DNA from 2 places in the Janibacter alkaliphilus genome. Region 1 is predicted to be linked to the other one. Evidence: predicted binding sites of a transcription regulator. Region 1 holds the regulator's gene; the other holds the start of a gene.
What was found. Region 1 encodes Rex, which represses fermentation and respiration genes when NADH is low (regulators of the CRP and FNR family bind a similar motif). Its sites were predicted from a motif close to CTTGTGAANNNNTTCACAAG; they were not measured.

Region 1 (4,400 bases):
GTGGCCAGGGCGGAGCGGCGGGTGCCCAGACGAAGGGTGGTCATCGCAGCCCCCCGTCGGAGTGCAGGTCGAAGAGCTGCCGGATGGCCTCCTCGTACTCGCCGATCCGGCCGTCGACGGCCATCTCCTTGACCCGCACCGTGGGGCCGTGGAGCAGCTTCTCCACGATCCGGTGCATGGCCAGGCGCACCTCTTCGCGCTCTCGGTCGCTCATCTGCGGGGTGCGCTGGTGCAGCCGGTCGAGCTCGCGCTCCATCACCTGCTGGGCGGCCTCGCGCATCGCCCGGACGGCCGGCGCCGCGGCGCTGGCGGCGCGCTCGGTGCTGTGCCGGGAGACCTCCTCGGCGACGATCGCCCGGGCCCGGTCGACCTCCGGGGAGGTGCTGGCGCCGTCGACGGCCTGGCCGAGCTCGGCCAGACCCACCCGGAGCACGCCGCGCAGCCCGGCCACCTCGCTGGCCACGTCGTGCGGCAGCGCCAGGTCGACGTAGGCCTGCCGTCCGCCGCCGCGGGCCACCTGCGCGTCGGCCACGTCGGCGAGCTGGACGACCAGGCCGGCCGAGCCGGTGCACGAGATGACGACGTCGGCCCGGGCCAGCGCATCGGTGAGCCGGGTGGTGTCCACCGCGCTGGCGTCCAGCCGGGCGGCGAGCGCCTCGGCGCGGGCCAGGGTGCGGTTGAGCACGGTGAGCGAGCCGGCGCCGCGGCGGGCGGCCGTGGTGGCGGCGAGCCCGCTCATCGCGCCGGCGCCGATGACCAGGACGTGGGCGCCGCTCAGCGGGCCGACGTGCTGCTCGGCCAGGTCCAGCCCGGTGCTGACCAGCGACCGGCTGACCGCATCGATGTCGGTGTCGGTGTGCACCCGCTTGCCGGCCCGCAGGGCGCGCTGGACCAGCGCGTTCAGGGTGGGACCGACGTGCCCCTCGCTCTGGCTGAGGGCCAGCGCCTCACGCAGCTGGGCGAGGATCTGGGACTCGCCGACCGCCATCGAGTCCAGCCCGGCGGCCACGTTGAAGACGTGCGCCACCGCGGCCTCGCCGTACTGCAGGTCGAGGTGCTCGCGGAGCTGGTCGCGGCTGACCAGGGTGGCCTCGACTAGCGCGTCGGTGAGGTCGGCCACCGCCCCGTGGAAGGTGCCCACCTCGGCGTAGATCTCGGTGCGGTTGCAGGTCGAGACGACCACCGACTCGACGACGTCGTCGCTCTGCGAGGCCAGCGTCGCCAGCCGGGCGCGGCGGGTCTCGTCCAGGGCCGCCCGCTCCAGCACGTCGATCGGCGCGCGGTGGTGGCTCAGCCCGATGACCAGCAGGCTCATGACATCCCCCTGGCGACCTGGGCGACGTCGGGCAGACCGGCTCCGCCGGCGCGGCGCTGCTCGTGGAAGGCGAGGATCTGCAGCTCGGTGGAGAGGTCGACCTTGCGCAGGTGGACCTCCTCGGGCACGTGCACCACGCCGCCGGCGAAGTTGAGCACCGAGGTGACCCCGGCGGCGACGAGGGCGTCGGCGACCGTCTGCGCGGAGCCGGCCGGGGTGGCGATGACCCCGATGGAGGCGCTGCCCTCGGCGGAGAGCCGGGCCAGGGCGCTCATCGGCTCGACGGTCAGCCCGTCGATGACGGCCCCGACCACCTGCGGGTCGTGGTCGAGCAGGGCGACGACCTCGAACCCCTTCGTGGCGAAGCCGCCGTAGGAGGCCAGGGCACGGCCCAGGTTCCCCATGCCGACGATGACCACCGGCCAGTCGCGGGTCAGGCCCAGCGCCCGGGAGATCTGGTAGCTGAGGTGGGAGACGTCGTAGCCCACGCCGCGCACCCCGTAGGAGCCGAGGTGGCTCAGGTCCTTGCGGAGCTTGGCGCTGCTGACGCCGGAGGACTCGGCCAGCTCCTCGCTGGAGACCGAGGAGACGCCCCGCCCGGTCAGCTGGCCCAGCGCCCGCAGGTACCCAGGGAGCCGCGCCACCGTCGCGTCGGGGATCCCCGGCTTGGCGTTCGGCTCGGCGGACACGGGTGGCCTGCGCTCCTCTCCGGACCCATTCTCTACAGATGTCGAGAGGGTGGCGGGCCCGGAGCCGAGGTTACGCCCTTGTGAACAAATGCACAAAGTCAGCGCGGCCCGCTCCGGGTGAGCCTGGGCACGTGGCCGCCGGCTCAGCCGAGCGCGCGCCGCAGACGGGCCGGGTCCACCCGCCAGTAGTCGTGCTGACGACCGTCGACGAAGGTCACCGGGACCTGCTCGGTGTAGCGGCGCTGCAGCTCGGGGTCGCTGTCGACGTCGACCTCGGCGAGGTCTCCCCCGACCTCGGCGAGCACCTGCTGGATGACCGCGCGGGCCTCGTCGCAGAGGTGGCAGCCGTCCCGGCCGAGCAGCACCACGCGCGCGTCCGGCAGGCTCGGCCCGGGCCCGCCGGGCATCAGAAGAAGACCGAGCGCCGGGTGACCAGCACCGAGTACAGCGTCTGCTGGATGGTCTCGCGGACCTGATCGGTGAGGTCGAAGACGAGCATCGGGTCGTCCGCGGCTGCCGGGCCCAGCGAGGCGGTGTCGATCGGCGGCCCGAACTCGATGATCCACCGGCTGGGCAGCGGGATCAGGCCGAGCGGCCCGAGCAGCGGGAAGGTCGGCGTGATCGGCGCGTAGGGGGCGCCGATCAGCCGCGCGACCGTCTTCATGTTGCCGATCATCGGGTAGATCTCCTCGGCCCCGACGACCGAGCACGGGATGATCGGCACCTCGCTGCGGATAGCGGCCGAGACGAACCCGCCGCGGCCGAAGCGCTGCAGCTTGTACCGCTCGCGGAAGGGCTTGCCGACCCCCTTGAAGCCCTCGGGCCACACCCCGACGAGCTCGCCGGAGCGCATCAGCCGCTCGGCGTCGGGGTTGGTCGCCAGGGTGGCGCCGGTCTTGCGGGCGAAGTCGCCGACGAAGGGCATCTGGAAGACGAGGTCCGCGCCGAGCATCCGCAGGAAGCGGCTGCGAGGGTGGGAGTCGTGGATCGCCAGCTGGGTGATCACCGAGTCCATGGCGACGGTCCCGGAGTGGTTGGAGACCACCAGCGCGCCACCGTCGTCGGGGATGTTCTCGATCCCGCGCACCTCGACCCGGAACCACTTGTCCTTCAGCAGCCGCAGCACCGGGAAGGCGGTGTGCGTGGTGAAGTCCTCGTCGAAGCCGAAGTCGTCGACCCGGTAGTCGCCGGTGACCCGCCGGCGCAGGAACTCCAGGGTCTCGGCGAAGCGGCGCTCCCAGTCCTCGCCGGCGGCCGCGCCGGCCGCCTGACCCAGCGTGCGCGAGGCCAGCTGCCCGCTGGAGAGCAGGATCGAGAGCAGTTCGGCGACGCCGGGCGCCACCGTCTGACCGGAGTCCGGGGTGCGGCGCCCGGCATCCCCGTCGGCCGCCGCGCTCGCCGCAGGAGCGCTCGGCACGGCCGTCGGGCCGGTGCGCGCGGCGCTCGGGCGGCGACGCGGGCGGGAGGCTCCGGTGACCTGGGCGGTGGGCGGGGTGCAGTCGGGGTCGGGCACCACCCGCAGCGCCGGCTTGGTGGGCCGACCGGCGCGGCCCTCCTTCGTGCTCTTGGCGGCCTTCGTGCTCTTCGCCGGCGCGCCCCTGGTCGCCTTCGCGCCCTTGGTCGTCCTCGTGCTCTTGCTCGTGGTGGGCCGGGTGCTCGTGGCCGTGGTGCCGCTCCGGCTCGACTCCGCGGTCCCGGTCTCGACCGCGGCGACGGCCTCGGCGGACGGGCCGGTCAGCAGCGGGGTGCTGCGGCGCCGGGCCCGCTCGCCGCCGGCCCGGTCGGCGGCGGCGGCGACGCTGCCCGAGGTCTTCTTCGCCGGCCGCGCGGGGCTGGTCCTCGTGGTCTTGCTCGCCGCGGCCTTCGTGGTCGCCGTCTTGCGCGCACCGGCCTTCGTGGTCGCGGACCTCTTCGCCGTCGTCTTCTTCGCCGTGCTCTTCGCGGCGCCCTTCGTCGCGCTCGTCGAGGCGGTGGTCTTCTTCGTCGTGCCGGCCATCACTTCTCGCTCTCGTCGTTCGCGCCGACCAGTCGCATCGCCGACTCGGTGGCGTGCACGGCCGCCCAGCCCGGGCGCCCGAGCGGGAGCCGGTCCAGCACCCGGCCGGAGGTGGAGCGGGCGAAGTCCTCGAAGGCCGCCCGGGAGGAGTACACCGGCTCGAAGCCCATCTCGTCGTGCATCCGGGTGGTGTCCAGGCCGCGGCCGAAGGTCAGCATGTCGATCTGGTCGGCGCCGATGTCGACCAGCCCGAGCCGCTTGGCGACCCCGGCGATGGCGCCGGTGGACATGCGTGGCACCAGGGCGTAGGGGCGCCCGGAGATGTTGGCCGCCTGGCTGGCGGTGATGATCCCGTCGCCGACCACGTTCACCGCGCCCACCCCGGGGTTGCTGACCGCGT
Region 2 (4,400 bases), 1.2 Mb from region 1:
GAGGTCCTTGCTGCTGCGGGCCAGCGACGCCGCCAGCGCGAGGTCGTGGCTGTCGTCGCCGCTGCGCCGGATCGTCCCGGCGAGCACCCGGGAGGTGACCAGGCCCCGCTCGAGCCGGACGAGCATCTCCGGGGTGGCCCCGACCATCCCGTCCACGGCGAAGACCCAGGTCGTCTCGTAGCCCTCGGCCAGCCGCCGCAGCAGCCAGCGCGGGTCGACCGGTGCCTCGGCCCGCGCCTGCACCGAGCGGGCGAGCACCACCTTGTCCAGGGCGCCCGCGTTGATCCGGGCCACCGCCTCCTCCACCGCGGCCGCCCACGAGGTGGCGTCGAGGCGCCCGTCGCCGATCTGCACCGGGCCCGGCGCCGGGGGCGGGGTGCGCCGTCCGGGGACGACGTCGGCCGGGGGCACGGTGGCGTCCACGGTCATCGTCGTCACCCAGGCCTGCCGGCCGCGGCGCCCGACGAGCACCTCGGGCACGACGAGCGTGGACTCCTCCTGCGAGCTGCCCGAGTAGGTCATGGTGCCGAAGGCGACCGGTCCGGTGCCCGGCAGGTCGACGTCGTCGCGGACGATGCACTCCCGGGTGGTCTCCCGCCACCAGCGCGCCGCGTCGGCGAAGCGGTCCGGGCCGGAGGTGCTGACCGAGGCCACCCGACCCCAGCCGACGAGGCCCTCGCCCCGACGGACCCAGGAGACCACCGCGGCGGGGTCGGCGGTCGGCGGGAGCACGTCCAGCAGGTCCCCGACACGGGCCGCGGGGACGGCGGTCGTCCGGGCGATGAGCGGGGACGGTGCCGCCGGGGAGGGTGACGTCATGGCTGCTCCAGGGTACGACCAGTGCCCGGCGCGGGTGCGAGGATGTGCCGCATGACCCGCGCCTCCCTCGCCAAGGACCCCCAGGCGGTCGCGTCGATGTTCGACGAGACCGCGGCGAAGTACGACCTCATGAACGACGTGATGTCGCTCGGGCAGACCCGGCTGTGGCGGCGCGCGGTGACCGCGGCGATCGACCCGGCGCCGGGGGAGCGGGTGCTGGACATCGCGGCCGGCCCGGGGTCGTCCTCGGTGTCGCTGCGGGCCGCCGGCGCCGACGTGGTCTCGGCGGACTTCTCGCTCGGGATGCTCCGGCAGGGGCGCACCCAGCGGCCCGACCTCGACTTCGCCGCGGCGGACGCGACCCGGCTGCCCTTCGCCGACGCCTCCTTCGACGTGGTGACGATGTCCTTCGGCTTCCGCAACGTCGGCGACCAGGAGGCGGCCCTCGGCGAGTTCCTGCGGGTGACCCGCCCCGGCGGGCGGCTGCTGATCTGCGAGTTCAGTCAGCCGACCAACCGCTGGTTCCGCACCGTGTACTCCGAGTACCTCATGGCCGCCTTCCCCCCGGTGGCCCGGGCGATCAGCTCCAACCCGGAGAGCTACGTCTACCTGGCCGAGTCGATCCAGGCCTGGCCGGCCCAGCGCGAGCTGGCGACCCGGATCGCCGCCGCCGGATGGACGGACGTCGCCTGGCAGAACCTCACCGGCGGCATCGTCGCGCTGCACCGCGCGATCCGCCCCTGACCCGCGGCCGACACGCGACCCACCTACGACGACGCGACCCACCTACGACGCGACCCACCTACGACGCGACCCACCTACGACGCGAGCTACCACGCAGTAAGTGTCGTGATCACAGCACTTACTGCGTGGTAGCCGGGGGCTTGGGGGCGGGCGGGGGTTAGGTAGGCCTTCGTGAACAGGTCTGGTTCCGCGGGAGTAGTGTGCCGAGCAGTTCGTGAAACACTTCACAAGCCGCCGAGGAACTCGTGACCAGCACTCCTGAGCGTCCCACCGTCGATCGCTCCGCCGACGTCGTCGTCGTCGGTGCCGGTCCCGGTGGCAGCGCCACCGCCGCCTGGCTGGCGAAGGCGGGCCTGGACGTCGTGCTGCTGGAGAAGTCCACCTTCCCCCGGGACAAGGTCTGCGGCGACGGGCTCACCCCGCGGGCGGTCCGGCAGATCGAGGCGCTGGGCATCCCGTCGGCCGAGACCGACGGCTGGGCGCACAACAAGGGCCTGCGGATCATCGCCGGCGGCATGCGCCTGCAGCTCGACTGGCCCGAGGTCACCTCCTTCCCCGGCTACGGCATGGCCCGGGCCCGTGGCGACCTCGACGAGGTGCTCGCCCGGCACGCCGCCCGCTGCGGCACCGAGCTGCTGGAGCGGCGCAACGTCACCGGCCCCGTCCTGGACGAGTCCGGCCGGGTCAGCGGCGTCGAGGCGAAGGTGGTCGACGAGCGCGGCCGGGCCACCGGCGAGCGCGAGACCTACCGGGCCCCGGTCGTCGTCGCCGCCGACGGCGTCTCCTCGCGCCTGTCCATCGGGGTGGGCCGGGAGAAGCGTGAGGACCGCCCGATGGCGGTCGCGGTGCGCGCCTACTACGAGACCCCGCGCCACGACGACGACTACATGGAGAGCCACCTCGAGCTGTGGACCACCGGCGAGGACGGGCAGCGCATCCTCATGCCCGGCTACGGCTGGCTCTTCGGCCTCGGCGACGGCCGCAGCAACATCGGCCTCGGCGTGCTCAACACCTCCGAGGCCTTCGGCCGCACCGACTACAAGGACGTCATGCGGCGCTGGGTCGAGACGATGCCTCCCGAGTGGGGGATCAACGAGGACACCATCACCGGCCCGATCCAGGCGGCCGCGCTGCCGATGGCCTTCAACCGCCAGCCGCTCTACGCCGACGGTCTGCTGCTCGTCGGCGACTCCGGCGGCATGGTCAACCCCTTCAACGGCGAGGGCATCGACTACGCCCTGGAGGCCGCGCACGAGGCGGCCGAGATCATCGGCGACGCGCTGCGCGCCCCCACCCCGGCCGCCCGCGAGGAGGCGCTGCAGCGCTACCCCGAGCGGATGCGCGAGCTGCACGGCGGCTACTTCCGGCTCGGGGCCGAGTTCGCCAAGCTCATCGGCCGACCGGAGATCATGCGCCTGGCCACCCGCTACGGGCTGCCGCGGCGCACCCTCATGAAGTTCATGCTCAAGCTCATGGCCAACCTGCCCGAGGAGAAGGGCGGCGGTCTCGACGACCGGGCCATCCAGCTGATGACCCGACTGGCCCCGAGCGCATGAGCGCCACGACGGTCGACGCCCCGGTCCTCCCGGGCGCGACGGGCACCGCCACGGCCCCGGGTGTGACCTGGGACACCTCCGGGCGCCTAGTATCGGACCAGGTCGCAGAGACGGAAGCGAGGCGCTGACGAGATGAACCCGTACATCCCGTTGCTCATCTTCTTCGCCATCGGCGTCGGCTTCGCCGCCGTGTCGGTGGTGACCAGCCTCGTCGTCGGCCCCGCCCGGGCGAACGTGGCCAAGTCGCAGGCCTACGAGTGCGGCATCCAGCCCACCCCCCAGGCGGCCGAGGGCGGCCGCTTCCCGGTGAAGTACTACCTCACCGCGATGCTGTTCATCATCTTCGACATCGAGGCGCTCTTCCTCTACCCCTTCGCGGTCGCCTTCGACCAGCTCGGGGCCTTCACCCTCGGTGCCGTCGTCCTCTTCCTGTTCAACGCGTTCTTCATCGCCGACGCCTACGTGTGGCGCCGCGGCGGGTTCGAGTGGGACTGAGAGAGGGAAGGGAGAGAGAATGGGACTCGAGGAGAAGCTGCCGGCCGGCATCGCGCTGACCACCCTGGAGAACGTCGCCGGGTACATGCGCAAGGCGTCCATCTGGCCGGCCACCTTCGGCCTGGCGTGCTGCGCCATCGAGATGATGGCCGTCGGCACCCCGCACTACGACCTCGCCCGCTTCGGCATGGAGCGCTTCGCGGCCACCCCGCGGCAGGCCGACCTGATGATCGTCGCCGGACGGGTCAGCCAGAAGATGGCCCCGGTGGTCCGTCAGGTCTACGACCAGATGGCCAACCCCAAGTGGGTCATCTCGATGGGCGTCTGCGCCAGCTCCGGCGGGATGTTCAACAACTACGCGATCGTCCAGGGCGTCGACCACATCATCCCGGTGGACATCTACCTGCCGGGCTGCCCGCCGCGCCCGGAGATGCTGCTCAACGCGATCATCGAGCTGCACGAGCAGATCCAGTCCAGCAAGCTCGGCGTGAACCGGGTGGCCGCCGCCCGCGCCGCCGAGCAGGCCGCGCTGGGCGCCGCCCCCACCGAGGCGATGGCCCCGACGCACGACCACGAGTCGCTGCTCGGAAGGAACCTGCTGGCATGAGCGAGAAGGACGTCACCCCGGGCCAGGCCGAGGAGGCCGGCCCGACCCCCGCCGAGCTCGTCGAGGCCGACCAGCCCGACGGGCCGGTGCAGGTCTCGCAGCGCCGCGGCATGTTCGGCGCCGGGCAGAGCCAGGACACCTCCGGCTACGGCGGGCTGCGCACCCCGGTGCTGCTGCCC

Region 2: a site for Rex is predicted at 1,775-1,794, ahead of BJY28_RS07815 (geranylgeranyl reductase family protein). Genes of this name have one in related genera too.

The regions. Positions count from the first base shown of each region.
Region 1 is NZ_JACBZX010000001.1:384,404-388,803, forward strand. Features, by position in the region: gene hemC (hydroxymethylbilane synthase) at 1-44, opposite strand, end outside; gene BJY28_RS01800 (glutamyl-tRNA reductase) at 41-1,315, opposite strand; gene BJY28_RS01805 (redox-sensing transcriptional repressor Rex) at 1,312-2,004, opposite strand; gene BJY28_RS01810 (glutaredoxin family protein) at 2,148-2,411, opposite strand; gene BJY28_RS01815 (1-acyl-sn-glycerol-3-phosphate acyltransferase) at 2,411-4,000, opposite strand; gene BJY28_RS01820 (NAD-dependent epimerase/dehydratase family protein) at 4,000-4,400, opposite strand, start outside.
Region 2 is NZ_JACBZX010000001.1:1,603,382-1,607,781, forward strand. Features, by position in the region: gene BJY28_RS07805 (isochorismate synthase) at 1-819, opposite strand, end outside; gene BJY28_RS07810 (demethylmenaquinone methyltransferase) at 871-1,563, shown strand; gene BJY28_RS07815 (geranylgeranyl reductase family protein) at 1,809-3,119, shown strand; gene BJY28_RS07820 (NADH-quinone oxidoreductase subunit A) at 3,252-3,614, shown strand; gene BJY28_RS07825 (NuoB/complex I 20 kDa subunit family protein) at 3,634-4,221, shown strand; gene BJY28_RS07830 (NADH-quinone oxidoreductase subunit C) at 4,218-4,400, shown strand, end outside.